DNA from 4 places in the Citrobacter sp. LJND-P06 genome. Region 2 is predicted to be linked to each of the others. Evidence: predicted binding sites of a transcription regulator. Region 2 holds the regulator's gene; each other region holds the start of a gene.

Region 1 (7,645 bases), 2.1 Mb from region 2:
CGGACGCTGAGTGCGCCAGGCATGTTCACAGCGGCTTCCCGCCAGGGATTTGGCCTCAACGAGCGACTCAGGCAGCAGTGACGCCTGATGGTGAAGGCGTGTCATTTCACGCAGGTTTGCACGTTCAATCTCGTCGAGATCCTCTTGCCCGGCAGCGGAAATCCACTTTGCCACGGCGGGATCGGTAATGATTTGATGCTCCAGAACGCTCAGTTCCGCCAGCGCTTCGCCTCTGGCGCGGCTTCCTCCGGGAGGCATCATGGCAAACATATCCCAACTGGCGATGGCAGAGAGATGGGAAAAACGGGATAAACGCAAAAAGGTGCGGGTGAGTTGTTGATAGTTTTTATTGTCCATGTATCCTCTTCGGCGGAGTGTGCTGGTCATGACTCCTACCATAATAGGGCGTTTTATTTACTGGTACCTCTTTTTAGTCTGCGAAGTGGTAACATCGCCCTCGAAAATAAAAACAAACGCATACAGCATTATGAATCCGATCATTTGGGTTGTATTTGCTCTTCTGGCACTGGACGCCATCAGGGAAATGGTGGGGGCATCCTCCATCCTGGGAATGTGGTAGTTGGGTGTTAGTCGAGACAGGAAGAATACCCGGGCATGGCGTTTTATACCTTGCGTGATGCCCGGGGTTCTTATTGTCAGGCGTGTAATCGATGGTGCAAGCGCGCGCCGACCAGAATCGCCAGTACCAGCATCAGCGCAATAAACCCGCCAACGCCGTTCCAGCCGTAGTTATGCCAGAATATGCCGCCGAGCGTCCCGGCAACGCTGGAGCCTACGTAATAGCTAAAGAGATAAAGCGACGATGCCTGGCCTTTCGCCCGTCGCGCGCGAGGGCCAATCCAACTGCTCGCGACAGAGTGCGCGGCAAAAAAACCGGCAGAAAAAAGCAGCATACCGGCAAAGATCAGCCATAAAGGGCTGAATAACGTCATTAACAGACCAGCCAGCATCACCCCCGTCGAAAATAACATTACCGGCCCGCGGCCATAGCGGGTGGTCATGGCACCGGCTTTTGGCGAGCTCCATGTCCCCGTGAGGTAAGCAACGGAAAGCAGCCCGACAACGGCCTGGCTCAGTTCCCAGGGGGAGAGCATCAACCGGTAGCCGATATAGTTAAACAGGGTGACAAACGACCCCATCAACAAAAAGCCTTCGGCGAACAGTAACGGCAAACCCCGGTCACGCCAGTGCAGACGAAAGTTAATGAACAGCGTTTTAGGCCGCAGCGACGTGGGACGGAAATGACGGGACTCCGGCAATATTTTCCAGAACATTAATGCCGAGGCGAGCGCAAAACAGCCAATCGCCGCCAGCGCAATTCGCCAGTTGAAAAAATCGGTAAAGACCCCGCTGATCAGGCGTCCACTCATTCCGCCAATGGAGTTGCCACTAATGTACAGCCCCATCGAAAACGCCACAAAACTGGGGTGAATTTCTTCGCTCAGGTAGGTCATTCCCACCGCCGCAACGCCGCTCAATGACAACCCAATCAAGGCCCGCATAAAAAGGATGCCATGCCAACTGGTCATCATGGTGGACAATAACGTACAGCAGGAGGCGAGAAGCAGTGCGGTCACCATCACCGGTTTGCGACCGATGGCATCAGAAAGCGGGCCGGTAAACAGCAAACCGATGGCCAGCATGGCGGTCGAGATAGACAGCGAGATACTGCTGCTGGCGGGCGATACGCCAAACTCATGGGACAGCACAGGCAAAATCGGCTGTACGCAATAGAGCAGGGCGAATGTCGCCAGTCCGGCAGAAAAAAGCGCCAGTGTGACGCGCATAAACGGGGAGGTGCCGCGTTTTATAAATTGATTTGGCTGGGAAATAATCTGTTCATCAACATCGCTTGCCGGGGCGGTATCGACAATAGTAGTACGGCTCACGTGAAATCCTTGCTTAGCATCCCCGTAGTTTAGGTGACGGGCATGACCACCTGAAAAACTGACTCATTAAGCCTTTTCGCGCCATTTGGGTCTGGGATTATGTACACCCTCATCCAGACTGGCTGCAACACTACGCTTGCAGAATCAGACTTAAGAGTAGGAAAATCAAAATATTCTGTCTAATATATTAATAATCTCAAATAATACTTTTAAAATATGAATATTGAGCTGCGTCACTTACGCTATTTTGTGGCGGTTGCGGAAGAACTGCATTTTGGTCGTGCCGCCGCCCGTCTTAATATTTCGCAACCGCCGCTGAGCCAACAGATTCAGATCCTTGAGCAGCAGGTTGGGGCGCGGCTGTTGGCGCGAACTAATCGCAGCGTGGCGTTGACCGCCGCCGGGAGGCAGTTTTTGGCCGACAGTCGGCAAATTCTGGGGCTGGTCAATGAGGCGGCGGCGCGGGCTGAGCGTCTGCATCAGGGAGAGGCGGGCGAATTACGCATCGGTTTCACTTCGTCTGCGCCCTTTATTAAAGCGGTTTCCGATACCCTTTCCGGGTTTCGTCTGGAATTTCCTGATGTCCATATGCAGACCCGTGAAATGAATACCCGTGAGCAGATTGCGCCGTTGAGTGAAGGGGCGCTGGACATGGGATTGCTGCGTAATACGCAGCTTCCGGATACGCTGAACCGGGAGGTGATACTGCATGAACCGCTGATGGCGATGATCCCGCGTGAGCATCATCTGGCGCAAAAGCCGGTGGTGACGCTGGCCGAGTTGGCAAAAGAGCCGTTTGTCTTTTTTGATCCCCACGTTGGCACGGGTCTGTACGACGATATCCTCGGGCTGATGCGTCGTTATAATCTGACGCCGGTCATTACCCAGGAGGTCGGGGAGGCCATGACCATCATCGGACTGGTGGCGGCAGGGCTGGGCGTTTCGATTCTGCCCGCCTCCTTTAAACGTGTGCAGCTTGATGAAATGTGCTGGATACCGATCGCTGAAGCCGATGCCGTGTCGGAAATGTGGCTGGTCTGGCCGAAACACCATGAGCAAAGTCATGCCGCGCAGAGGTTTCGTCATCAGTTGTTATCCGCAGTCAGTCGTGCTTAATTTAGTTTAAAAAGCGGTAAAAATGTGCGGCAAATCACACGGCTACGTAAAAATTTGACGGCAAGTGTTGAAGTCCTTCACCATAGCCTACAGATTATTTCGGAGCGCGAAAATAAAGGGAGTCAGAGGTGGTTGCTGATAGTCAGCCTGGGCATATCGATCAAATCAAGCAGACCAACGCGGGCGCGGTATATCGCCTGATTGATCAGCTCGGACCGGTATCGCGTATTGATCTTTCTCGCCTTGCGCAATTGGCGCCTGCCAGTATTACAAAAATTGTCCGCGAAATGCTTGAAGCGCATTTGGTACAGGAACTGGAGATCAAAGAAGCGGGTAGCCGTGGTCGTCCTGCCGTTGGGCTGGTGGTGGAAACTGAGGCCTGGCACTACCTGTCTATTCGCATCAGTCGCGGAGAGATTTTCCTCGCCTTGCGCGACCTGAGCAGCAAGCTGGTTGTGGAGGAGTGTCTTGAACTTCCCCTTATTGCCGACCTTCCGCTGCTTGATCGCATCATCATGCTGGTCGATCAGTTTTTTATCCGCCATCAACAGCAGCTTGAGCGGTTAACCTCTATCGCCGTCACGATGCCGGGCATTATTGATACTGAGAATGGCATTGTTCACCGGATGCCGTTTTATGACGATGTCAAAGAGATGGCGCTGGGTGAAACGCTGGTGAAGCATACCGGCGTACCGGTCTATATTCAGCATGATATCAGTGCCTGGACGATGGCCGAGGCGCTTTTTGGCGCCTCACGCGGCGCGCGTGATGTCATTCAGGTGGTGATTGATCACAACGTGGGGGCGGGCGTCATCACTGATGGTCATTTGCTGCATGCGGGGAGCAGTAGCCTGGTTGAGATCGGTCATACCCAGGTGGATCCTTACGGTAAACGCTGCTATTGCGGTAATCACGGTTGTCTGGAAACCATTGCCAGCGTGGACAGCGTCCTCGAACTGGCGCAATTACGCCTCAATCAGTCGATGAGTTCTACGCTGCACGGTCAGCCATTAACGGTGGATTCACTGTGTCAGGCCGCCCTCGAAGGGGACTTACTGGCGAAGGATATCATCAGCGGCGTCGGAAGCCATGTGGGGCGTATTCTGGCCATCATGGTGAATTTATTTAACCCGCAAAAAATCCTGATCGGTTCTCCGTTAAGCAAAGCAGCGGATATTCTTTTCCCCGCCATTGCCGACAGCATTCGCCAGCAAGCGCTCCCGGCGTACAGTAAAAACATTGCCGTTGAGAGCACGCAGTTTTCAAATCAGGGAACGATGGCGGGCGCGGCGTTAGTAAAAGACGCGATGTATAACGGCTCTTTGTTGATTCGTCTATTACAGGGTTAACATTTTTTCACTGTCGTACGAAAAATTGCGCTATCTCAAGCCGATCCCCCTTGTCATACCTTAGACTTTCTCCACTGTATTATTTTCCTGACTTATATTTTTGAAGCATAACGGTGGAGTTAGTGATGCTGAAGCGTTTCTTTATTACAGGTACAGACACTTCTGTTGGGAAGACAGTGGTTTCCCGCGCATTACTACAAGCGTTAGCGTCAGGGGGTAAAACTGTCGCGGGTTACAAACCGGTCGCCAAAGGAAGCAAAGAGACCCCTGAAGGGTTGCGCAACAAAGATGCGCTGGTGCTGCAAAGCGTCTCTTCGATTGAATTACCTTATGAAGCCATCAACCCGATTGCGTTAAGCGAAGATGAAAGTAGCGTGGCGCACAGCGGCCCCATCAATTACACCTTGCTGTCCAATGGGTTGGCGAGTCTGAGTGAAAAGGTGGATCACGTTGTTGTGGAAGGCACCGGAGGGTGGCGGAGTCTGATGAATGACCTTCGTCCATTATCCGAGTGGGTCGTGCAGGAGCAACTGCCGGTACTGATGGTGGTGGGGATCCAGGAAGGCTGCATCAATCATGCGCTGTTGACGGCGCAGGCCATTGCCAATGATGGACTGCCTTTAATGGGATGGGTCGCGAACCGTATCAACCCAGGCCTTGCGCATTATGCAGGGATCATTGATGTACTCGGTAAAAAAATCCCTGCGCCTTTGATTGGCGAACTGCCGTATCTTCCTCGCGCAGAGCAGCGTGAACTCGGGCAGTACATCCGCATGTCAATGCTTGGCAGCGTGCTGTCGGTAAATCGAGTCGTGGCGTAACGTTCGCGATAATACCGACGCGATTACGCACGCCATCAGCAGCCCGGGGAGTAAACGATATTCCCCGGTCATTTCACAAATCATCAGCGTAGACATTATCGGCGCATGCGTGGTGGCCGCCAGTAACGTCGCCATCCCCGTTAATCCCAGCAGAATCGCTATTTCATCCGTGCCGGGGATCCCGATCCCCCACAGGCGACCAAACAGCATACCGATTGACAGACCGACGAACAGGGTCGGCGTAAACACGCCGCCAGGTGCGCCGGAACCGCTACTGGCGAGCACGGCCAGCAATTTACAGATGAAGATCCCGGCAATCACGGAAAGCAGCGGCGGGGATAACAAAAAAGATTGCACTACGCTATAGCCATTTCCCCAGACGGTTGGCGTCAACAGAGAAAGCAACCCGACCGCCAGTCCCCCCAATGCCAGTTGCCAGGGCGGCGTTAGCTGAAGCCGTAAAAAAACATGATGAGTTGCGGTCATTGACCACGTCAGTAACGGACCGCAGAGCCCGGCGACCAGCCCTATACTGATAATCAGGGCGTATTCCCGCACATGCAGGTCGAGTGACAGGTGAACCGTATAGAGCAGCGCGCTGCTGTCGTTGAGTACGTGGGTGGTTAGCAACGCGACAACGGCAGAGATCACCACCGGCCCCAGTGATGCCAGCATTAATGTGCCGAAGAGAACTTCTGCGATGAACAGACTTCCGGCCAGCGGTGCATGATAAGCGCTCGCCATACCCGCTGCGGCACCGCAGGCTATCCAGAGCTTCCATTCTTCACGGGGCGCAAAACGTTGCGCCAATGCGGAGGCGGCCAGCGCGGCCAGCAATACCATGGCACCTTCACGCCCAATGGCGCTCCCCGTGGCAACCACTAACAACGACGCCAGCGATTTCACCAGGCTGGAACGGTAATCAAAGGGGTCATCCGTCTGCAAGGCTTCCATGTAATCCGTAGGCGCGTGCGGGCGTTGCTGATTCATTTTTTGCCAGCCCCACAGCAGGGCTCCGGCAACGAACCCACCGAGGGCGGGGGTGAGTAAACGCCTTAGCGGCGAAAGACCCGCTGCCGCATTGACCAGACTCCCGGTGTCATTACTCAAAAATAGCTTTTCGAGGAGCAGCATCGCATGGCGAAATCCGCTCACCGCCAGCGCAGCAAAAATACCGATCAATGCGGCGAGCCATAAACGGCGAAACAGAGTGCGAAGATCGGGGTAAGCAGGTAAACGATGCATGAATAATCGCAGTGTGATGTGATTTTGATAACGGTAGTGTGCGGTGAAATGCGAAAAGAAGCAAAACCGTCCGTGTCAATTGCCGTTGTTAGCGGGACATTAACGCTTACCGACCCGCAGAGTCGATAAACGTTAACGACGCCTGTTATCTTAGCGGAACAGCGGTTTTACCGCGACGGGGATCAACAACTGTGACTGCCAGTTGGCCAACGTATGCTGCGCCAGTTGGCCTAATGCCTGGTAAAATGGATGGTTGGCATTCTCAATGAAAACCGCCAGAAAACGGCTCGACCAGGGAAGCAGATGCCAGGCCAGAAGCTGTTCGCATTCTGTGTGGCGGTCATTCTCCGCGAGCCAGGCGGCCAGCAACAGAAGGGAGCCAAAATGATCTTCGGGTTCATTTTGCTGCATCTCAAACTGGATGCCGTTATCTCGCATCCACTGGCGTAACGCCAGCGTGGAGTCGCCAAAGAGCACGCTTTCTCTGTCTAACCAGACCGATCCCCAGGGCGGTGAAGGCAGCGCCCACGGGCCAACAAATAACCGCTGCCAGGCTTCAGTCAGCGATTCATCGCACTCAGCCTGAAAAGAGGTCACCAGCGGCGTTAACAGCGTCTGAGAAAGCGGCCACTGCGCCTGCCAGCCCTCAGAGGTTAATGCGTGAACCAGCGGGGTGGCTTCGCTACTTTCGGGTGCGTAGTAAAACAGGGCGCCAAGCACCCGCGCCGCCATCGGGAATTCGTTAGATTGTGAAATTGAGGTCATGCAAAACGTCCTAAAAGGTGCGGGTTTCCCCGCACGAGTTTATTAACCTGTAACCGTCATGCCGGGCGTTCTAAATCCGGTGGGTCAGTAACCGCAGTTTAGCCAGGGTTTTGCGGCATTTTAGCGGGAATCGCCACCCACAACCAGAATTTGCTCCCGGGCAGAAACCCAACGCGTCGCTGAAACGCCCGCGGCGACGCAGTGACGGGACTCAGACTTTCTCGATTTCCACCAGATTGGTGTGCTGCGGATTCCCTTTTGCCAGTGGTGAAGGACGCTGCGTGGTTAACGTGTTAACGCACGCGCCGTGGTCGACTTTATCGCCTGACATATCGGCGTCATGCCAGGCCCCCTGACCCATGGCGCTTACCCCTGGCAGAATGCGCGGCGTAACCTTCGCGGGAATACGAAGCTCACCGCGATCGTTAAACACGCGCAC
Region 2 (7,645 bases):
CGACATCGTCCACGTTCCCTTTAACGATCTTCATGCGGTGAAAGCCGTGATGGATGACCATACCTGCGCGGTGGTGGTGGAGCCCATCCAGGGGGAAGGAGGATTAACGGCGGCAACTCCCGAGTTTCTGAAAGGACTGCGTGAATTGTGCGACCAGCATCAGGCATTGCTGGTCTTTGATGAAGTGCAGTGCGGCATGGGGCGTACAGGCTCCCTGTTTGCGTATATGCACTATGGCGTGACGCCGGATATTCTGACCAGCGCCAAGGCGCTTGGCGGCGGGTTCCCGGTGAGCGCCATGCTGACCACGCAGGAGATTGCCAGTGCGTTTCACGTCGGTTCCCACGGTTCTACCTACGGTGGCAACCCGCTGGCCTGCGCGGTTGCTGGCGCGGCGTTCGATATTATTAACACGCCAGACGTGCTGGACGGCATTCAGACAAAACGGCAGAAATTTGTTCAGCATTTGCAGAAAATTGACGAGCAGTACGACGTCTTCAGCGACATTCGCGGGATGGGACTGTTGATTGGGGCAGAGTTGAAGCCGCAATATCAGGGACGAGCGCGCGAGTTTCTTTATGCGGGCGCGAATGAAGGCGTGATGGTGCTGAATGCCGGCCCGGATGTGATGCGCTTCGCCCCCTCGCTGGTGGTGGAAGAGGCGGATATCGATGAGGGAATGCAGCGTTTCGCTCAGGCCGTCGCGAAAGTCGTTAACGCTTAATATCCCGTAACTGACGGCTGAGCCAGATCCCGTGGTGAGGCCGTTGACGCCAGGCGACCGACGAAATGGTGTGCATGGTTTTCAGGTGGCCCAGTATGCGCTGCAGGTGCTGTTCCAGGGTACTTAATGACCCATGGGAGAGCATCTCTGGCGCTTCCAGGATATTCACATCGCCAGAACTGCCCGGCCCGTCATACTCCAGACGCTGCTGGCAGCGCTGGAGCGCAATTTCGCACGATTCCAGATAGCGTTGCGCAAGGTCTGGCGTCAGCATCGTATGTTCCCGCGCCAGCGTGGTCATGGCGTTGATGTGCTCGACAATAAACTGGCTGTGCGTCACCCACAGTTTCATATCGGCCAGATAGTGCGCGTTAAAGCCGGGTTCCTGCATGGCCTGATTCAGCGAGTTGTACAGCGTGTTGTGCGCCTGATTGACACGCATACGCTGATACGCAAGCGGTGTTGCCTGTGGATTGTCGCTGAGGATCAGGCGTATAGCGTCTTGATCGGCTTCCAGCGCGTCGTGGGCGTTTTTGCGTAACAGACCGCTCTGCCACTGCGGCCAGAGCCAGACCGTTCCGCCAAACGCGATCAGGCAGCCAATCACCGTATCAATAAACCGCGGCACAATGTACTGCTCACCGTTTAACGTCAGCAATTGCAGGGTATACACCGCAGTGACCGTAAACCCGACCGTTGCCCAACCGTAATTTTTACGAATGATCAGATAGCTCACCAGTGTAATGACCAGCATGCCCGCTAGCGTGAAGCCTTCGGGAATATGGAAGTGTAGCGTCACGCCCGCAATCACCAGCCCGACCAGCGTACCTACCGAACGGTGTAATATGCGAACCCGCGTCGCGCCGTAGCCGTTTTGCGTCACAAACAGCACCGTCATCAGGATCCAGTACGGTTTCGGCAGATGTAACGCGCTGCCCATCAGACTGGCGATACTCAGCATGACGCTAATACGCCCGGCATTTCGCAGCGCGGGCGACTTGAAGGACAGATAGTTTTTTAACGCCGGGATCAGCGGGAGTCGGCGCTGTTTATCCGCCATCAGGTCGCGGGCGTAGAGCGGGCGTTGGGTCCGCAATACGCGGGCAATGCGGCTAAAGTGCCAGTAACAGAACTGACCGACCGGGTTATCGGGATGCTGGTTAGCGATTTTCTCCAGCGCACCAATCTGTTTTTCCATGGTAAAGCGAGTTGGCAGGCGGTGATACAGAATATCATCCGCCAGGATGCGTAAACGTGCGGCGACCGTTTGAGCGTTCCAGCGAATCACCTGTTCCGCATGGCTGCGTTCGACCAGCTTTTGCACCTCTTCCGGCTGATGCAGACTGACGGAGATATGTTCCTGTAGGTCCAGCGCTTCCTGGAAGGCCCGCAGCAGACGTTTGTATTCATTGTTGTGATGCGCCGACAGCATGTGCATTTGCTGGTAACACTGGGTGATGAGATCCACCGCTTTCTGTTGGCGTACCAACAAAGGCGGCAGCGCTTTTTCAGGATCCGCATGCTGGGTGAGCAGACTGTATTTGGCTTCGCAGTAGTCGGCCAATTCGCGGTACAACAAACTGAGCGACTCGCGCAGCGGTTGTTCACGCCAGAGCCAAAACCAAAACCAGTTAAAAAGCCCGTACCACAGGGTGCCCAGGGCATAGATCAGCAACGGCTCCCACACGGGCATGTTACCGGCAAGGCTGAGTGTGAAAATGGCGGCGATCAGCGAAGCCGGCAGGAGTCGGGCATGTAAGGCGCTGAGTTCAGCCGTCACGCCAAGAATCAGCGTTAAACCCGTCAGAATCAGCGGCAGCGGTATTGCTTGCGCGAGCAGGAGCTGCATTGCCAGGCTGCATCCGGCAAACAGCGATGCACCAATGACTAAGCGTTTGAAAAAGCGTTTGTGGGGGGTATCAAGCCCGGCGATGTTGCAGCAGGCGGGAACGAGAGAAAAGAGCAATCCCAGATGCAACTGGCCGATGATAAGGCCGATCGCCACAGGTAAACACAACACCAGCGTTTGCCGCAGTGCGTAGTTGATTTCAGGGTGATAGATCAGTCTTCGCCACATCGGTGCCAACAAAAATGGCGTATTACAGGGTAATACGCCATTTTGACGGGGTTAACGAGTGCCGTAGACGACGATGGTCTTACCGTGCGCGGAGATCAGGTTCTGATCTTCCAGCATTTTCAGAATACGACCAACGGTTTCGCGAGAACAGCCAACGATCTGACCGATCTCCTGACGGGTGATTTTGATTTGCATGCCGTCCGGGTGAGTCATCGCATCGGGTTGTTTCGCCAGGTTCAGCAGAGTCTGAGCGATACGACCGGTTACGTCGAGGAAGGCAAGGTTGCCGACTTTTTCGGACGTAACTTGCAGGCGACGAGCCATCTGGGAAGACAGGCGCATCAGAATATCCGGGTTCACCTGGATCAATTGGCGAAATTTTTTGTAGGAGATTTCAGCGACTTCACAGGCCGTTTTTGCACGAACCCATGCACTGCGCTCCTGGCCTTCTTCAAACAGGCCCAATTCGCCAATAAAATCGCCCTGATTCAGATAAGAAAGGATCATCTCTTTCCCTTCTTCGTCTTTAATCAGCACAGCCACTGAGCCTTTAACGATGTAGTACAACGTTTCTGCTTTTTCACCCTGGTGAATCAGCGTGCTCTTCGACGGGTACTTATGAATGTGGCAATGAGACAAGAACCATTCGAGAGTCGGGTCTGTTTGCGGTTTGCCAAGCACCATGCGCGGTTATCCTCTGTTATAAGCTGTCTCCAGAGCCAGAAAACGACGCTGTCTCTGGGGTTGCCAAAATATGCTTCCCGCTGCCAGGGAAGGGGGCTGCTAAAAATGTACTGCAGCCTGTAATGTGATGTTCTCTGCATACATGCAGTACGTCAATGTATTACTGTAGCATCCTGACTGTTTTAGCATAGCTTTCGCTGTGTGTCTCCTGGTGTCTCGCTTCAGCTTGATACAGGTCGCCTTCCGTTGCGAGATTTGTTATGTCCGCGTAATCTGTCAGGAAAATTGAAACATTGGAGTTACGAAATATGCAAGCGCGTGTGAAATGGGTTGAAGGCCTAACCTTCCTGGGAGAGTCTGCTTCCGGACACCAGGTTTTGATGGATGGTAACTCCGGTGATAAAGCACCGAGTCCGATGGAAATGGTGTTAATGGCTGCGGGTGGGTGCAGTGCGATCGATGTGGTGTCTATTCTGCAAAAGGGACGCCAGGACGTGACCAATTGCGAAGTGAAGCTCACTTCCGAGCGTCGTGAAGAGGCGCCGCGCCTGTTCACGCATATCAATCTGCATTTCATTGTGACTGGCAATGATCTCAAAGACGCCGCCGTTTCGCGCGCAGTCGATCTGTCTGCTGAAAAATATTGTTCCGTGGCGTTGATGCTGGAAAAAGCAGTGAATATCACGCATTCATACGAAGTGATTGCTGCCTGATGATCCTTGCCTGATGGCGCTGCGCTTATCGGGCCTACGACAGGAGTAGGCCGGATAACGCAACACCGCCATCCGGCAAAATCTTACCTTACTCGATTTTTTTGCCTTCCATCAGTCGCTGAACCAGCGGCAGCATGATCAACTCCATTGCCAGTCCCATTTTGCCGCCCGGCACGACTAATGTATTGATATGTGAAATAAACGAGCCCTGAAGCATTGCCAGCAGCCAGGGAAAATCGATCCCTTCCAGATTACGAAAATGAATAACGACAAAGCTCTCGTCTAATGACGGGATGCCTTTTGCCGCGAAGGGATTCGAGGTGTCCACCGTGGGGACGCGCTGAAAGTTAATATGCGTACGGGAGAACTGCGGGGTGATGTAGTTGATGTAATCATCCATAGAGCGAACCACCGAATCCATCACCGCCTCGCGGGAGTGTCCACGCTCGCTGGTGTCGCGGATCAGTTTTTGTATCCACTCCAGGTTGACTATCGGTACTACGCCAACCAGTAAATCCACATGGCGCGCCACGTTATGCTGCGGCGTCACTACGCCACCGTGCAGTCCTTCATAGAACAGGACGTCGGTCGGTTCGGGCAGGGGTTGCCATGGCGTGAAGGTTCCCGGCACCTGATTCCACGGTACTGCTTCATCGTAGGTATGCAGATATTTCCGCGACTGGCCTTTGCCCGCGTGTCCGTACTCGCCGAACGTTTGTTCCAGCAGACCAAAATCATTGGCTTCGGGGCCGAAATAACTGATATGTCGCCCGGCGTCCCGCGCTTTGCGGATCGCCATGTCCATTTCCGGACGCGTATAGCGATGAAAGCTGTCGCCTTCCACCTCGGCGGCGCGCAGATTTAACTGTGAAAAAATTTTACGGAACGCGAGGCTGGTGGTGGTGGTCCCCGCGCCGCTGGATCCTGTTACCGCAATCACTGGATGTTTGGCAGACATAACAACTCCATGAATAAACACTCGTTTTAGTATAGTCGGCCCTCAGCGGGGGATTACTCGTGCAACTGCTTTTTGGGCATGATATTGACCGTTTCGTGGAGTTCGGACCACACCAGAACGGCCTCGCCGCGCTGTAACTGGCGTTTTACGTCGGCGACTTTTTGCGCAAGCGAACGTTCATGTTCACCATAATCGGTGCCTTCGCGCAATACAAAGCTTTCAATCAGGTTATCCAGCGTTTCAGCGGACAACTCCTGCCAGGGGATGATCATGATTATGCTTCCAGATATGTGGTGAGCCAGTCAGGGATGCGCGATTCAAGCCACATTTCCGGGCGGCGCAGCGTCCCGCCGATAAAGCCGACGTGCCCGCCATGCTCGGTTAATTGATACTCTACCTGCGGCGGCAGATTCTCGGGGTTCGGGATCACATGACTGTCCATAAACGGATCGTCTTTCGCGTGAATAATCAGCGTAGGTTTGGCGATCTGATTGAGCAACGGCATGGCGCTACATTGACGATAATAGTCTATCGCATCAGCAAAACCGTGAATTTTGGCAGTAATAAGATCATCAAAATCACGGATACGTCGTACCGCTTTTAGCTGCGCCAGATTGACAGGAAGCGTGCCGGGATAGGCCGCCAGTTTGCGTGACGCGTTGGCTTTGAGCAGATTGAGCAGGTAGCGCTGGTAAACGCGCGAAAATCCTTTTTCCATGTGATAGCTGCAGGCTTCAAGCACGAAAGGCGCGGAGACAATCACTGCCGCATCGACAGGAATCCCCCGACCCTCTTTCGCCAGCAGGCAGGCCAGCATATTGCCGCCGAGCGAATAGCCAACCGCAGCGGTGGGAACACGACCAAACTCGCGTTGCAGCCACTGTAAAAACCAGGTGCCGTCTTCCGTTTCCCCGGAGTGATAAATGCGATTCAGGCGATTGGGTTCGCCGCTGCAACCGCGAAAGTGCATCACGACACCCAGCCATCCACGCTTTTGTGCGGCCTCTATGAGTCCGTGGGCATACGGGCTGTTCAGACTCCCTTCAAGACCATGAAACACCACCAGACGTGGTTTGTGCTTCGCCTGATGTGGATCTTCACTCCATGCCAGATCGACAAAATCGCCGTCGGGTAATTCCAGGCGTTGCCAGTGTGGGCTGAACTGCACTTTACGGCGGATCAGTCGTGGGAGCATCGTTTGTAGATGGCGATTGCTGATGCCGCGCATCGGGCGGAACTCATACGAATCAGCGTCGGTCGGGGTCATTTCTGTGGGGGTGATTTCAACCATAGCACCAGAGCAATTAATCATCGGGAAGAATAACTATACCGCGCACACGGCTGGCAGGTTAGCCAATATGTGATTTTACGCTTAGTCAGTCAGGAGGTTACGTGAGAAAAGATGGATGTCCACCCCGGGTTTACGCCGCCAGAGACGGGCTTTACGTGTCCCTGTCGCCGCACTTTCCCCTGTCTCTTCAAACATGCCCGACGCCTCAAAACGGCGAATCAGACTTTTACGCTGAATGGCCTGACCCAAAATGATTTCGGTCGCCTCCTGCAACTGACCCTGGGTAAACGACGCCGGTAGACAGTAAACGGGCAGTAACGAGTACATCGTTTTTTGCCGCAGGCGATGCAGCGCTGAGGCAATGATGTTCTCGTGGTCGAACGCCAGAGGATATTCGGCAAGCTTGTCGAGCGGCACCCAGCGGGCGTCGCTAACGCTGGCGATATGCGGCGCGCAATCGGCCCAGGCGATCAGCGCGAACCAGGTGACGGTCAGGCTCCAGCCGCGTGGGTCGCGATCAGGCCCGGAGACGGTATCCAGTTGCTCCAGCCATGAAGGGGAAACCCCTGTTTTTTCTGTCAGTTTACGTAGCGCCGTCGCGCGGGTGGAATCATCGCGTGCCATATCAATAAAGCCGCCAGGCAATCCCCAGCGCCCTTTCTGCGGCTGCTTTGCCCGTTCGACCAGCAGGACACACAGCGTTTGTTCATGCAGGGTGAACAACACGCTATCCACTGTGACCAGGGGAGAAGGAAAGCGGCTGGCATCATACTGTTTCAGATAGTCGGCTTCGGTTGTCATAAGGCACTCACGGTGATGTGGAACGCTCACAAGTGTACCAGCACGACATCAGGCGGCAAGGCGCGTTTTTTTCCAATACTTATCAGGTGATTAACTTCTCTGTGAAAAATTAATCAATTTTGCGCTTGCTTAATATGTGTCTTAGGGACATTATTAATTGTGTCGAAGGGACACAATTAAAGGCGGGATATGAGATGAGCGAAAAATTGACATTAACGCTGGATGAGCAGGTCTACGCCATTGCCAGCGGTGTTTTTCCGGATGGCGCTGTCTGGATCAAGGTGACGGAGACGTTACCGTCCTCCGCCCGTCTGATGCGCATTCGCGCAGCGGCGATGCGGGATATGAACGATTTCATGCTGCTGGCGCAACTGGTTGAGGCGGTACGCCACCAGAC
Region 3 (7,645 bases), 2.1 Mb from region 2:
TCGGCGTTTCATTGATTGCGATGCCGTCGATGGTTTCGTTCGGGCAGTAGTGCAAGTAGGCGGCATTATCAGAAAGTTGCCATTCGCTCATGGGCTTAACCGCACGCAGACCGTCAACGGTGACGTTGGCGTCAATCACATTGGGCGTGCAGTATTTTTTGGCTTCTTTAATGGCGCTGGCAGCCCAGTATCCGGCATCAACGTAATCCGCCGTGGTTTTATCGCCCAGAATATTGAGCGGAACAGCGGCAAACTGACCACGGCCACCGCCATGACAGAACAAGACTTTGTAGTTAGAGGGGACGCGGAGGAGATCGCGAAAATCTTTCTCTGCTTCCTCTGCAACCTGGATGAACTCTTTGCCGCGGTGGCTAATTTCCATTACTGATGTGCCAAGACCCTGCCAGTCACAGAGATCCTGTTGCGCCAGTTTAAGCACGTCTGCCGGTAGCATTGCCGGACCTGAACTAAAATTGAAGACCTGAGCCATTTCCCCTCACCACGTTGTATTGTTTTCAACTCAACATCCCGTCAGTTGCGAACAGCAGAACGACAGACATTGGATATATGTTATTGCTGTGGATATCGGTTTTATCATTCAGTGACACGCGCCGCAATGGGTAAAACTGACCGGCGCAAAAATGCGCGTTGCATCACACAACAGAATCTATCGGTTTAGCGGGTTAAAACCGATATTTTTGCTGTCAGACGATCCGTTTTGCCTGACTGGCCTTCGACCATTCTGGATTTTCACAGCGAGGACATAATTGATGATCGCCGGCTTTCATCGCTATCACTTCGCTGCAACGCACACAGGCGTAGTCCCCCGCCTCGGGAACAACGTTAAACCGCTGCGTACATTGTTTAGGCAGAATGCTGAGTCCAGACTTCACCTCTTCGTCGGCAAAAAAATAGACGCTAATTTGTCCATTGGTTTCCAGGATAGCGAGTTTCACCTGCCCCAGTTGTTCAACACCGTTTAGACGCAGCTCCATAAAGAACTCAAACTCGGTCATATTCGCCCGCCCGAGCTTCGACCAGGCCAGTTGACCGTCTTCAATGATAACCACCGGTTTGCCTTCCAGCATATCTTCCAGTTTCTCGCTGTGCGCCATCAGCCACATGACCAGCCGATAAAGCAAGGCCAGCGAGAGAAAAACGACCAACACCGGGAGCAACGGAACATCATCATAAAACGCGACATCTCCGGCGGCCGATCCCAGCGTCAAAATGATCAACACTTCAAAGAGCGACATCTGCCGTACGCCTCGGCGTCCGGTCATCTTCAGAAAAAGAAACACCAGAACAAAGGTATAGAAGCTTCGCAGCGCCACTTCCCCCAGAAACTCCAGCGGCACGTTATCCAGCGCCATACGTTGCCAATCGAACGCCTTCATTTTTGTGCCCTTGCGCGGGTGAGTTTTGTAAAAGCATAGTCAATACTTTTATTTACGCCGAAGGCCCGGCGGCGATAGCGCCATGCCTGGAAAACCCGTATGATTGCGCGCTTTCCGTACGACAAAAGTGATTTTCATGACGCAAACATTTATCCCTGGCAAAGACGCTGCTCTGGAAGATTCCATCGCTCGCTTCCAGCAAAAACTGCTCGACCTTGGTTTCCATATTGAAGAGGCCTCCTGGCTGAATCCGGTGCCAAACGTCTGGTCTGTGCACATTCGCGACAAAGAGTGCGCGCTGTGCTTCACCAACGGTAAAGGCGCGACAAAAAAAGCGGCACTGGCCTCCGCGCTGGGCGAATATTTTGAGCGTCTGTCCACGAACTATTTCTTTGCTGATTTCTGGCTCGGTGACACCATCGCCAATGGCCCGTTCGTCCATTACCCGAACGAAAAATGGTTCCCGCTAACCGAAGATGACGACGTTCCTGAAGGTCTGCTGGATGCGCGTCTGCGTGCGTTCTACGATCCGGATAACGAACTCACCGGAAGTATGCTGATTGACCTGCAGTCCGGTAACGAAGAGCGCGGCGTCTGCGGTCTGCCGTTTACCCGCCAGTCTGATAACCAGACCGTGTATATTCCGATGAATATTATCGGCAACCTGTATGTTTCTAACGGGATGTCTGCCGGTAATACGCCGAATGAAGCGCGCGTTCAGGGGCTGTCTGAAGTTTTTGAACGTTATGTGAAAAATCGCATTATCGCGGAAAGCATCAGCCTGCCGGAAATCCCAGCCGATGTGCTGGCGCGCTATCCGGCCGTGGTCGAATCCATCGCTAAACTGGAAGCCGAAGGTTTCCCGATTTTCGCTTATGACGGTTCATTAGGCGGTCAGTACCCGGTTATCTGCGTGGTTCTGTTTAACCCGGCCAACGGTACCTGCTTCGCCTCTTTCGGTGCGCACCCGGACTTCGGCGTGGCGCTGGAGCGTACGGTCACTGAACTGTTGCAGGGCCGCGGTCTGAAAGATCTTGATGTGTTTACCCCGCCAACCTTTGATGACGAAGAAGTGGCTGAACACACCAACCTTGAAACCCACTTTATCGATTCCAGCGGTCTGATCTCCTGGGATCTGTTTAAGCAGAACGCCGATTACCCGTTCGTTGACTGGAATTTCTCCGGCACCACGGAAGAAGAATTCGCCACCCTGATGGCTATCTTCGATGCTGAAGATAAAGAAGTGTACATCGCCGATTATGAGCACCTGGGCGTTTATGCCTGCCGTATCATTGTGCCGGGCATGTCTGACATCTACCCGGCCGAAGATCTGTGGTTAGCCAACAACAGCATGGGTAGCCACCTGCGCGAAACGATCCTTGCTCTGCCGGGCAGCGAGTGGGAAAAAGAAACCTACCTGAATCTTATCGAACAACTCGATGAAGAAGGTTTTGACGACTTTACCCGCGTACGCGAACTGTTGGGACTGGCAACCGGGCCGGATAACGGCTGGTCTACGCTGCGTATTGGCGAGCTAAAAGCGATGCTGGCGCTGGCTGGTGGCGACCTTGAGCAGGCGCTGATCTGGACTGAGTGGACGATGGAGTTTAACGCCTCTGTCTTCAGCGCTGAACGTGCGAACTACTACCGTTGCCTGCAGACATTACTGCTGCTGGCGCAGGAAGAGGATCGTGAACCTCTGCAATATCTGAATGCTTTTGTTCGCATGTATGGCGCAGAAGCCGTTGAAGCGGCAAGCGCGGCATTGAGCGGCGAAGCAGCGTTTTATGGGTTACAGGCGGTTGACGGCGACTTACTGGCGTTCCCATCGCACCAGTCTCTGTTGAAGGCCTATGAGAAGCTGCAACGTGCAAAAGCCCTCTGGTGGTCAAAATAAAACCGAATAGCTTACGCTAAGTAGGCTTGAACACTCGGTTGAGCTATATTACGGGGCGCTTTTAGTGCCCCGTTTTACTTATTTTTGCCTAACCAAAAATAAATGTAATAACAAGGTTAAATATTGGTAGTTGATATTACATAAAATAATGCGTAAGTGTTGCAATAGATGTCAATTACTCCATTTTAATTAACTGCATTTTCAGAGGTTCAGAGAAAAAATTCAACTCACATTATAACTTTTAAAATTTATTTTTATTTTATAAATCAATCAATTACATCGCAATCGTGCAAAAACCATGCGACTTGAAGGCCTATAAGCCAGGTGAGATATGATCTATATCAAATTCTCATCTATAATGCTTTGTTAGTATCTCGTCGCCGACTTAATAAAGAGAGAGTTAGTGTGAAAGCTGACAACCCTTTTGATCTTTTACTCCCTGCTGCAATGGCCAAAGTGGCCGAAGAAGCAGGTGTCTATAAAGCAACGAAACATCCGCTGAAGACATTCTATCTGGCGATTACTGCCGGTGTATTCATCTCAATCGCCTTTGTTTTCTATATTACCGCCACAACCGGTACCGGAACGATGCCGTTCGGTATGGCTAAACTGGTGGGGGGTATCTGCTTCTCTCTGGGGCTGATTCTTTGTGTTATCTGCGGCGCAGACCTCTTTACTTCAACGGTACTGATTGTCGTCGCCAAGGCCAGCGGCCGTATCACCTGGGGTCAACTGGCAAAAAATTGGCTTAACGTTTATGTTGGCAACCTGATCGGCGCCTTGCTGTTCGTCTTACTTATGTGGCTATCTGGCGAGTATATGACCGCCAATGGCGCATGGGGACTCAACGTTCTGCAAACCGCTGACCATAAAATGCACCATACTTTTGTTGAAGCTGTCTGCCTCGGTATTCTTGCTAACCTGATGGTTTGCCTGGCCGTGTGGATGAGCTACTCAGGTCGCAGCCTGATGGACAAAGCGTTCATCATGGTATTACCGGTCGCCATGTTTGTGGCCAGCGGTTTTGAGCACAGTATCGCAAACATGTTTATGATCCCTTTGGGTATTGTAATCCGCGACTTCGCAACACCGGAATTTTGGGCCGCTGTCGGTTCCGCTCCGGAGAATTTTACTCACCTGACCGTGATGAATTTCATCACCGATAACCTGATTCCGGTTACGATCGGTAACATTATCGGCGGCGGTTTGTTGGTCGGGTTGACATACTGGGTCATTTACCTGCGTGGCAACGATCATCATTAGTCCTTTGATGTTGGTTATACGCAGTAAATAAAAAATCCACTTAAGAAGGTAGGTGTTACATGTCCGAGCTTAATGAAAAGTTAGCCACAGCCTGGGAAGGTTTTACCAAAGGTGACTGGCAGAATGAAGTAAACGTCCGTGACTTCATTCAGAAAAACTACACTCCGTATGAGGGTGACGAGTCCTTCCTGGCTGGCGCGACTGATGCGACCACAGCTCTGTGGGACAGCGTGATGGAAGGCGTTAAACAGGAAAACCGCACTCACGCGCCTGTTGACTTTGACACCTCCGTTGCATCCACCATCACTTCTCACGACGCGGGTTACATCAACAAAGCGCTCGAGAAAATTGTTGGTCTGCAGACTGAAGCTCCGCTGAAACGTGCGATTATCCCGTTTGGCGGCATCAAAATGGTTGAAGGTTCCTGCAAAGCGTACGATCGCGAACTGGACCCGATGCTGAAAAAAATCTTCACCGAATACCGCAAAACCCATAACCAGGGCGTATTCGATGTTTACACCAAAGACATTCTGAACTGCCGTAAGTCTGGCGTTCTGACTGGTCTGCCAGATGCGTATGGCCGTGGCCGTATCATCGGTGACTACCGTCGCGTTGCGCTGTACGGTATCGACTACCTGATGAAAGACAAATACGCTCAGTTCGTCTCTCTGCAGTCCGATCTGGAAAACGGCGTAAACCTGGAAGCGACTATCCGTCTGCGTGAAGAAATCGCTGAACAGCACCGCGCGCTGGGTCAGATCAAAGAAATGGCAGCTAAATACGGTTGCGATATCTCTGGTCCGGCTACCAACGCTCAGGAAGCTATCCAGTGGACCTACTTCGGCTACCTGGCCGCTGTTAAGTCTCAGAACGGTGCAGCAATGTCCTTCGGTCGCGTATCCACCTTCCTGGATGCTTACATCGAACGTGATATCAAAGCAGGCAAAATCACAGAGCAAGACGCTCAGGAAATGATTGACCACCTGGTCATGAAACTGCGTATGGTTCGTTTCCTGCGTACTCCTGAATATGATGAACTGTTCTCCGGTGACCCGATTTGGGCAACTGAATCTATCGGTGGTATGGGCGTTGACGGCCGTACTCTGGTAACCAAAAACAGCTTCCGCTTCCTGAACACCCTGTACACCATGGGGCCTTCTCCGGAGCCGAACATCACCGTTCTGTGGTCTGAAAAACTGCCTCTGAACTTCAAGAAATTCGCCGCTAAAGTGTCCATCGACACCTCTTCTCTGCAGTACGAGAACGATGACCTGATGCGTCCGGACTTCAACAACGACGATTACGCTATCGCTTGCTGCGTAAGCCCGATGGTTGTTGGTAAACAAATGCAGTTCTTCGGTGCGCGTGCAAACCTGGCGAAAACCATGCTGTACGCAATCAACGGCGGCGTTGATGAAAAACTGAAAATCCAGGTGGGTCCGAAATCTGAACCGATCAAAGGCGACGTTCTGAACTTCGACGAAGTCATGGACCGCATGGATCACTTCATGGACTGGCTGGCTAAGCAGTATGTCACCGCGCTGAACGTTATCCACTACATGCACGACAAGTACAGCTACGAAGCCTCTCTGATGGCGTTGCACGACCGTGACGTTATCCGCACCATGGCGTGTGGTATCGCTGGTCTGTCCGTTGCTGCTGACTCCCTGTCTGCAATCAAATATGCGAAAGTTAAACCGATTCGTGACGAAGACGGCCTGGCTGTTGACTTCGAAATCGAAGGCGAATACCCGCAGTTTGGTAACAACGACTCTCGCGTTGATGACATGGCGGTTGACCTGGTAGAACGTTTCATGAAGAAAATTCAGAAACTGAATACTTACCGTAACGCTATCCCGACTCAGTCTGTTCTGACCATCACCTCTAACGTTGTGTATGGTAAGAAAACTGGTAACACCCCAGATGGTCGTCGTGCTGGCGCGCCGTTCGGACCGGGTGCTAACCCAATGCACGGCCGTGACCAGAAAGGTGCTGTTGCCTCTCTGACCTCCGTTGCAAAACTGCCGTTTGCTTACGCTAAAGATGGTATCTCTTACACCTTCTCTATCGTTCCGAACGCACTGGGTAAAGACGACGAAGTTCGTAAGACCAACCTGGCAGGCCTGATGGATGGTTACTTCCATCACGAGTCTTCCATTGAAGGCGGTCAGCACCTGAACGTGAACGTCATGAACCGTGAAATGCTGCTGGACGCGATGGAACATCCGGAAAAATATCCGCAGCTGACCATCCGTGTATCTGGCTACGCAGTACGTTTTAACTCCCTGACTAAAGAACAGCAGCAGGACGTTATTACCCGTACCTTCACTCAGACCATGTAATTCCCTGTCTGACTGAAAAAGCGTACAATAAAGGCTCCACGTAAGTGGGGCCTTTTTAACAGGTAGTCCCCCTACCCGCAGCCTGTTTCGTCAGCTATCTATACTTAATGGATGACTGCCAAAACAGACTCGACACAGTGAACAACTGTGCACTCACACGGCCCCGGATGGGCCACATCTGGAGAAACACCGCAATGTCAGTTATTGGTCGCATTCACTCCTTTGAATCCTGTGGCACCGTTGACGGCCCAGGTATCCGTTTTATTACCTTTTTCCAGGGCTGCCTGATGCGCTGCCTGTACTGCCATAACCGTGATACGTGGGATACGCACGGCGGTAAAGAAGTGACTGTTGAAGAGTTGATGAAAGAAGTTGTCACCTATCGTCACTTTATGAACGCCTCCGGCGGCGGCGTTACCGCTTCCGGCGGTGAGGCCATTCTGCAGGCGGAGTTCGTTCGCGACTGGTTCCGCGCCTGTAGAAAAGAAGGCATTCACACCTGCCTCGACACAAACGGCTTTGTCCGTCGTTACGATCCGGTGATCGATGAACTGCTGGAAGTGACTGACCTCGTCATGCTTGACCTGAAGCAAATGAATGACGAGATCCACCAGAACCTGGTGGGCGTTTCTAACCATCGCACGCTGGAATTTGCCCGCTACCTGTCCACGAAAAATATTAACGTGTGGATCCGCTACGTCGTCGTACCGGGTTGGTCTGATGATGATGACTCTGCACATCGCCTG
Region 4 (7,645 bases), 1.1 Mb from region 2:
GTTTGCAAGGCTGTCTGTATCGTTCAGAGGTACTGCAACAGGCGTGTGATGCGCTGTTAGTGGATTTCCCGGAGCAGGAGAACGCGTTGCGGGAATTGTCGGCGTGGATTATGAAAGCGGTTCGATAATATCAATACGGTTTTGTAGGCCGGGTAAGGCGAAGCCACCACCCGGCTTTTTTACCCGGTAAGCGTGAGCGCCACCGGGTACAAAACAAAATTACTCTTTATCGCCCAGCAGTACAGATTCCAGCGCGATTTTGATCATGTCGTTGAAGGTCGTCTGACGCTCAGCGGCAGTGGTCTGCTCGTGGGTACGGATATGGTCGGATACGGTGCAGATAGTCAGCGCTTTCGCACCAAACTCGGCTGCCACGCCGTAAATACCCGCGGCTTCCATTTCCACACCCAGAATGCCGTATTTTTCCATCACGTCGAACATTTCGCCGTCCGGAGAGTAGAACAGGTCTGCGGAGAACAGGTTGCCAACGCGAGCGTCAACGCCCAGGGCTTTTGCGGCGTCAACGGCGTCACGCACCATGCCGAAATCGGCAATCGCGGCAAAATCATGATCTTTGAAACGGATGCGGTTAACTTTGGAATCGGTGCAGGCACCCATACCGATCACCACGTCACGCAGTTTGACATCGGTACGTACTGCGCCGCAGGAACCGACACGAATGATTTTCTTCACGCCGAAATCGGTGATCAGCTCTTTGGTGTAGATAGAGCAGGACGGGATACCCATACCGTGACCCATAACGGAGATCTTACGGCCTTTATACGTCCCGGTGAAACCCAGCATACCGCGAACGTTATTTACTTCACGAACATCTTCAAGGAAAGTTTCAGCAATGTGCTTCGCACGCAGCGGGTCGCCCGGCATCAAAACTACGTCTGCGAAATCGCCCATTTCTGCATTAATGTGTGGGGTTGCCATCTTCAGATCCCTTATAAGTTTTTTTGCCGGGTGGCGCTTCGCTTACCCGGCCTACGATTCAGTAGCCCCGGCAAGCGCAACGCCGCCGGGCAAGAGGTTTACAGCATGTTTTTGCCGTAGTCCATTGCCGACGTGCCGAAATAGCTTGCCAGCGTTTGGCCGATATCCGCGAACGTTTCACGGTGACCCAGCGAACCGGGTTTCACTTTCGGACCATAAACCAGTACCGGAATGTGCTCACGCGTATGGTCGGTGCCCTGCCAGCTTGGGTCACAACCGTGGTCAGCGGTCAGGATCAGAAGGTCATCTTCCCCAACCAGCTCCATCAGCTCAGGCAAACGGCGGTCGAACAGTTCCAGACCTGCTGCATATCCTGCGATATCGCGACGGTGGCCCCAGGAAGAGTCGAAGTCAACAAAGTTGGTGAAGACGATAGTCTTGTCACCCGCTTCTTTCATCTCTTTCAGGGTCGCGTCAAACAACGCGTCCAGCCCCGTGGCTTTCACTTTTTTGGTGATACCGCAGTTGGCATAGATATCCGCGATTTTACCCACGGAAACCACATGACCGTCTTTCTCCTCGACCAGTTTTTGCAACACGGTCGGCGCTGGCGGTTCAACGGCCAGATCGTGACGGTTACCGGTACGCTGGAAGTTGCCCGCTTTGTCGCCGATAAACGGACGCGCGATAACACGGCCAATGTTGTAGCCACCTTCGGTCAGTTCTTCGCGGGCGATTTCGCACAGCTCGTACAGACGATCCAGACCAAAGGTTTCTTCATGGCAGGCAATCTGGAACACGGAGTCCGCGGAGGTGTAGAAAATCGGCTTGCCGGTTTTCATATGCTCTTCGCCCAACTCGTCCAGAATCACCGTCCCGGAAGAGTGGCAGTTGCCCAGATAGCCCGGCAAATTACCGCGTTTCACCAGTTTATCCAGCAGTTCCTGCGGGAAGCTATTGTCGTGGTCACTAAAGTAACCCCAGTCAAATAAAACCGGCACGCCAGCGATTTCCCAGTGCCCCGACGGGGTATCTTTACCGGAAGAAAGCTCATGCGCCCACGCATAGGCGCCAATGACTTCTGCGTTGCCATCCATCCCGGCAGCGATTTTACCCGTAGAGCCTTCGTGCGCTTTCGCCAGACCCAGACGGGTCAGGTTAGGCAAATTCAGTGGGCCTTTACGACCATTGTCAGCCTCGCCTTTGGCGCAGGCTTCTGCAATATGGCCCAGAGTGTCGGAACCTACGTCGCCGAAGCGATCCGCATCTTCAGTTGCACCAATACCAAAGGAGTCCAGCACCATAATAAATGCACGTTTCATCTTGTTCTCCATACATCTTGCGCTGCAAAAAAGCGATCAGATCAGTATATCGCTATTCGGTGATTCGACGATACACTGTCGGTGTAATTTCAGGCGCTTCGTTGTCAAGTCTGATTGCCGCTTTAACCGCTTTCGCCGCCTCTTGCCAACTGGCCTCATCTTTCGCGTGGATCACCGCCAGCGGGCGTTGTCCATCAACACTGTCACCCAGTCGCGCCATGTCGGTAAAACCAACACTGTAATCAATAGTGTCCGATGCCTGACGGCGACCGCCGCCCATCGACACTACCGCCATGCCGAGCGCGCGGGTATCCATTGCACCAACAAACCCTTCGCTGTCAGCATATACCGCTTTACTCAGCATCGCTGTCGGCAGGTATTTTGCGTAGTTTTCAACGAAGTCCGTCGGCCCTTTCTGCGCCGCAACCATACGACCAAAGATCTCCGCCGCTTTACCGTTATCCAGCACCGCCTGCAGTTTTGTACGCGCGTCTGCATCATCACGGGCCAGCTTGCCGGAGATCAGCATCTCAACGCACAGCGCCATCGTGACGTCAAACAGACGTGGATTGCGATATTCGCCGGTCAGGAACTGCACCGCTTCACGCACTTCTACCGCGTTGCCTGCGCTGGAGGCCAGCACCTGGTTCATGTCAGTCAGCAGCGCCGTTGTCCGCACTCCCGCGCCATTGGCAACGCCGACGATCGCTTCTGCCAACGCGGCAGAAAGCTCATAGGTTGGCATAAAGGCGCCGCTACCCACTTTGACATCCATAACCAGCGCATCCAGCCCTTCTGCCAGCTTTTTGGCCAGAATGGAGGCGGTAATCAATGGGATGGAGTCCACGGTCGCGGTAATGTCGCGCGTGGCATAAAAACGTTTATCCGCCGGTGCCAGCGAACTGGTTTGCCCAATGATCGCCACACCCACGTCTTTAATAATTTCACGAAAACGAGCGTCATCCGGGAAGATATCAAACCCCGGGATCGCTTCCAGTTTGTCGAGCGTACCGCCGGTATGACCGAGGCCACGCCCGGAGATCATCGGAATGTAACCCCCGCAGGCTGCCACCATCGGCCCCAACATCAGGGAGGTCACGTCGCCTACGCCGCCGGTAGAGTGTTTATCAACAATCGGGCCGTTCAGATTCAGGCTTTTCCAGTCCAGTACGGTTCCTGAATCCCGCATCGCCATGGTCAGCGAGACGCGTTCTGGCATTGTCATATCGTGGAAGAAAATGGTCATCGCCAGGGCGGCAATCTGCCCTTCAGAGATGGTGTTGTCACGAATCCCGTTAATAAAGAAACGAATTTCTTCATCACTCAGCGCGTGGCCATCACGTTTTTTACGAATAATTTCTTGTGCGAGAAACAAGGTAACCTCCATGAGGAAAAGAGTTTGCAGGCGGTTTTGCCAGATGGCGGCTAACGCCTTATACGGCCTACGGTGATATGTCGCAGGCCTGATAAGCGAAGCGCCATCAGGCACTTAGCACCTTAGTAGCTGCTTGCGCTTTTACCGTCGCCGTGGCCGAGTGCTTTCAGCAGGCTCGCCAGCAGGCTGGATGCGCCGAAACGGTAGTGACGAGAATCAGCCCAGTCAGCGCCAAACAGTTCGTCGGCAATCGCGAGGAACTGCTGCGCGTCTTCAGCCGTGCGTACGCCGCCTGCCGGTTTGAAACCAACGGTTTTGGCAACGCCCATATCACGAATGACTTCCATCATGATGCGCGCGCTTTCCGGCGTCGCGTTTACCGGCACTTTACCGGTAGAGGTTTTGATGAAATCCGCACCGGCTTTGATGGAGATTTCAGACGCTTTACGGATCAGCGCTTCTTCTTTCAGTTCACCGGTTTCGATGATCACTTTCAGCAACACGTTAGCCGCCGCACAGGCATCTTTACAGGCTTTAACCAGATCAAAACCGACCTGCTCATTGCCCGCGATCAGCGCGCGGTACGGGAACACCACGTCCACTTCATCTGCTCCGTAGGCGATTGCCGCACGGGTTTCTGCCAGCGCGATGTCGATGTCGTCGTTACCGTGCGGGAAGTTAGTCACCGTCGCGATACGGATATCCGGCGTGCCCTGCGCATTCAGGGTTTTACGCGCGATGGGAATAAAACGCGGGTAGATGCAGATAGCAGCCGTGTTGCCGACCGGGGTTTTCGCCTGATGACACAGCGCGATCACTTTTTCATTGGTGTCGTCGTCGTTCAGGGTGGTCAGGTCCATCAGTTTCAGCGCGCGAAGGCTGCTTGCTTTTAAATCGGTCATTTGATTCTCCAACGGCATCGCCGTATAAAATTTCACCTTGCGGGTTTGTTAGTATTCTAACATTCATCCGCCATTACACTTCGATATACATCACAGTTAATGAAAACTACGTACAAATTTGCATTACTCTAATGCGATCAACTTCAAATAAATGACCTTTTCAGGCCCCACGAGAATGCGACAGGCGCATCAGGATCAAAAGCTATCGTGGCGTAACTTTCTACAATGGCGCTAAACCTTCGGTACAAAAAGGAAGCGAAGATGCCTGTTTCAAGCGAAACCGCCCTGCAACAACGTTGCCAGCAAATCGTGGCCAGCCCGGTGCTCAGCCCTGAACAAAAACGCCATTTCCTGGCGCTGGAGGCCGAGAACAATCTGCCTTATCCGCCGCTCCCGGCTGATGCCCGCCAGGCGCTGGATGACGGCGTTATTTGCGATATGTTTGAAGGACATGCCCCCTTCAAACCCCGCTATGTATTGCCTGATTATGCGCGTTTTCTGGCTAACGGTTCACAGTGGCTGGAACTGGAAGGGGCGCAGGATTTGGATGACGCATTATCCTTGCTCACCATTCTGTACCACCATGTGCCCTCGGTAACATCGATGCCGGTCTTCCTTGGTCAGCTTGATACGCTGCTGCAACCATATGTTAGAATTCTAACACAAGAAGAGATCGACATTCGAATAAAACGTTTTTGGCGCTATCTCGACAGAACCCTTCCTGATGCGTTTATGCATGCCAATATTGGCCCTGCCGATACCCCTGTCACCCGTGCAATTTTACGCGCAGATGCAGAGCTAAAGCAGGTAGCACCTAATCTGACGTTTATTTATGATCCGCAAATTACACCGGATGATTTGCTGCTGGAAGTGGCGAAAAATATTTGCGAATGCAGTAAGCCCCATATTTCCAACGGCCCTGAAAATGATAAAATTTTCACAAAAGGCGGTTATGGCGTCGTCAGTTGTTACAACTCTTTACCCCTTGCCGGAGGCGGCAGCACACTGGTCAGGCTTAACCTGAAAGCCGTTGCAGAGCGCAGTACTTCTGTCGATGACTTCTTTACGCGCACGCTACCGCACTACTGTCAGCAACAAATTTCCATCATTGATGCCCGCTGTGACTTCCTCTACGAACAATCACATTTCTTTGAGAATAGCTTCCTCGTGCAGGAAGGGTTGATCGATCCACAACGTTTTGTGCCCATGTTTGGGATGTATGGCCTGGCGGAAGCCGTCAATCTGCTGTGTGAAAAAGCAGGGTTGAAAGCGCGATATGGGAAAGATGAGGCCGCAAACGCGCTGGGTTATCGCATCAGTGAGCAACTGGCTGGGTTTGTCGAAAAGACACCGGTAAAACACGGCTGGAAGCAAAGAGCGATGCTGCATGCGCAGTCGGGGATCAGTTCAGATATCGGCACAACGCCGGGCGCGCGTCTGCCCTATGGCGACGAACCAGATCCCATCACCCATCTGCAAACCGTCGCGCCGCACCATGCGTGGTATCACTCTGGTATCAGCGACATCCTGACGCTGGATGAAACCATTAAACGTAATCCGCAGGCGCTGGTACAACTTTGTCTTGGGGCGTTCAAGGCGGGTATGCGTGAATTTACCGCCAACGTCAGCGGCAACGATCTGGTGCGCGTCACGGGTTATATGGTGCGTTTGTCAGACCTGGAAAAATACCGCGCTGAAGGCTCCCGTACCAACACTACCTGGCTGGGAGAAGAAGCCGCACGTAATACACGTATTCTGGAACGACAACCCCGCGTGATAAGCCATGAACAACAGATGCGCTTCGGTAAGTAAGGTTATCCCTTTCTCCTGCGTGGACGGGCCAGGCAGTCGTCTGGCCCTGTTTTTACAGGGATGTAATCTGCGCTGTAAAAACTGCCACAATCCGTGGACGATGGGACGCTGTAATGATTGCGCAGAGTGTGTCGCTTACTGCCCGCACCAGGCGCTGAGTCTCGTTGCCGGGAAAGTGGTGTGGCAGGCTGATGTCTGTAAGCAGTGCGATACCTGCCTGCAAATGTGCCCACAACACGCCACGCCGATGGCGCAGACGATGAGCATTGACGATGTATTACGTCATATCCGCAAAGCATCATTGTTCATTGAGGGCATCACCGTCAGCGGCGGCGAAGCCACAACGCAATTACCGTTTATCCTGCAACTGTTTGCGGCCATCAAAGCCGACCCGCACCTGCGTCATCTGAGCTGCATGGTCGATAGCAACGGTATGTTGAGCGAAACCGGCTGGGAGAAATTACTCCCGCTGTGTGACGGGGCCATGCTTGATCTTAAAGCGTGGGGTAACGCGTGCCACCAACGGCTCACCGGGCGGGATAATGCGCTTGTTAAGCGCAGCATTTCACTGTTGGCAGAACGTGGCAAACTGGCGGAACTGCGGCTGCTGGTCATTCCCGGTCAGGTTGATTATTTGCAACAGATAGACCCGCTGGCGGCGTTTATTTCTACGCTGGGAAATGTTCCCATCCGATTGAATGCTTTCCACGCCCACGGAGTGTATGGCGAAGCCAAAGCATGGCCGAGCGCAACGCCGGACGACGTGAAAGCCCTGGCGAGCGCCTTGCAGGAGCGCGGCGTGACTAACCTGATTTTCCCGGCGCTGTATCTTTAAATCTGAATTGCCCGGTGGCGCTGACGCTTACCGGGCCTACAGGTACAGCGCGTTCGCCCTCCGGCAATCAAAGATCAAACAGCGTCGTTGTATTGCGATACAGCGCATCGGCAATCACCTCTTCAGGCTCCGGGCGCAATTCGCATAACACCTCAAACACTCTGACGGCCTGTTCCGGGCGGTTCGGTTGCCCCTGAAAACCGTTCAGCGGCATGTCCGGCGCGTCCGTTTCCAGCAGTAAAGCGTCCAGCGGCAGTCGCGCCATAACATCACGCGTTTTACTGGCGCGAGGATACGTAATGGTGCCACCCACGCCAATCTTATAGCCCAGTTGAACAAAGCGCTCCGCCTGTTGCAGGCTTCCTGAGAAACCGTGTACCACGCCGGTTCGCGGCAAATTCTGGCGCTTAAGATGCATCGCCAGCGTGTCGTGCGTGCGACGCGAGTGGAGGATAACCGG

The links. Region 2 encodes CRP, which controls carbon source genes, mostly activating them, when cyclic AMP is high. Its sites were predicted from a motif close to ATGTGANNNNNNTCACAT; they were not measured.
Region 1: the regulator CRP is predicted to act here: its motif matches at 3,049-3,066, upstream of mlc (sugar metabolism global transcriptional regulator Mlc).
Region 3: the regulator CRP is predicted to act here: its motif matches at 3,624-3,641, upstream of focA (formate transporter FocA).
Region 4: the regulator CRP is predicted to act here: its motif matches at 4,670-4,687, upstream of deoC (deoxyribose-phosphate aldolase).

What each region holds. Positions count from the first base shown of each region.
Region 1 is NZ_CP187317.1:2,421,691-2,429,335, reverse strand. Features, by position in the region: gene ACO7SM_RS11600 (carboxypeptidase M32) at 1-357, opposite strand, end outside; gene ACO7SM_RS11595 (KPN_01571 family protein) at 356-580, shown strand; gene ACO7SM_RS11590 (MFS transporter) at 657-1,910, opposite strand; gene ACO7SM_RS11585 (LysR family transcriptional regulator) at 2,127-3,026, shown strand; gene mlc (sugar metabolism global transcriptional regulator Mlc) at 3,155-4,375, shown strand; gene bioD (dethiobiotin synthase) at 4,501-5,196, shown strand; gene clcB (voltage-gated ClC-type chloride channel ClcB) at 5,152-6,441, opposite strand; gene dmsD (Tat proofreading chaperone DmsD) at 6,592-7,206, opposite strand; gene ynfE (selenate/tellurate reductase subunit YnfE) at 7,418-7,645, opposite strand, start outside.
Region 2 is NZ_CP187317.1:363,013-370,657, forward strand. Features, by position in the region: gene argD (bifunctional acetylornithine/succinyldiaminopimelate transaminase) at 1-724, shown strand, start outside; gene ACO7SM_RS01640 (YccS/YhfK family putative transporter) at 714-2,801, opposite strand; gene crp (cAMP-activated global transcriptional regulator CRP) at 2,853-3,485, opposite strand; gene ACO7SM_RS01650 (OsmC family protein) at 3,794-4,198, shown strand; gene ACO7SM_RS01655 (phosphoribulokinase) at 4,287-5,156, opposite strand; gene ACO7SM_RS01660 (YheU family protein) at 5,210-5,428, opposite strand; partial or broken gene ACO7SM_RS01665 (hydrolase) at 5,431-6,493, opposite strand; gene ACO7SM_RS01670 (NUDIX domain-containing protein) at 6,529-7,248, opposite strand; gene prs (ribose-phosphate diphosphokinase) at 7,443-7,645, shown strand, end outside.
Region 3 is NZ_CP187317.1:2,936,240-2,943,884, forward strand. Features, by position in the region: gene serC (3-phosphoserine/phosphohydroxythreonine transaminase) at 1-490, opposite strand, end outside; gene ACO7SM_RS14085 (DUF421 domain-containing protein) at 705-1,397, opposite strand; gene ycaO (30S ribosomal protein S12 methylthiotransferase accessory factor YcaO) at 1,534-3,294, shown strand; gene focA (formate transporter FocA) at 3,700-4,557, shown strand; gene pflB (formate C-acetyltransferase) at 4,617-6,899, shown strand; gene pflA (pyruvate formate lyase 1-activating protein) at 7,094-7,645, shown strand, end outside.
Region 4 is NZ_CP187317.1:3,880,742-3,888,386, forward strand. Features, by position in the region: gene lplA (lipoate--protein ligase) at 1-128, shown strand, start outside; gene deoD (purine-nucleoside phosphorylase) at 220-939, opposite strand; gene deoB (phosphopentomutase) at 1,038-2,261, opposite strand; gene deoA (thymidine phosphorylase) at 2,314-3,636, opposite strand; gene deoC (deoxyribose-phosphate aldolase) at 3,759-4,538, opposite strand; gene ACO7SM_RS18355 (YjjI family glycine radical enzyme) at 4,800-6,350, shown strand; gene ACO7SM_RS18360 (YjjW family glycine radical enzyme activase) at 6,322-7,185, shown strand; gene ACO7SM_RS18365 (metal-dependent hydrolase) at 7,253-7,645, opposite strand, start outside.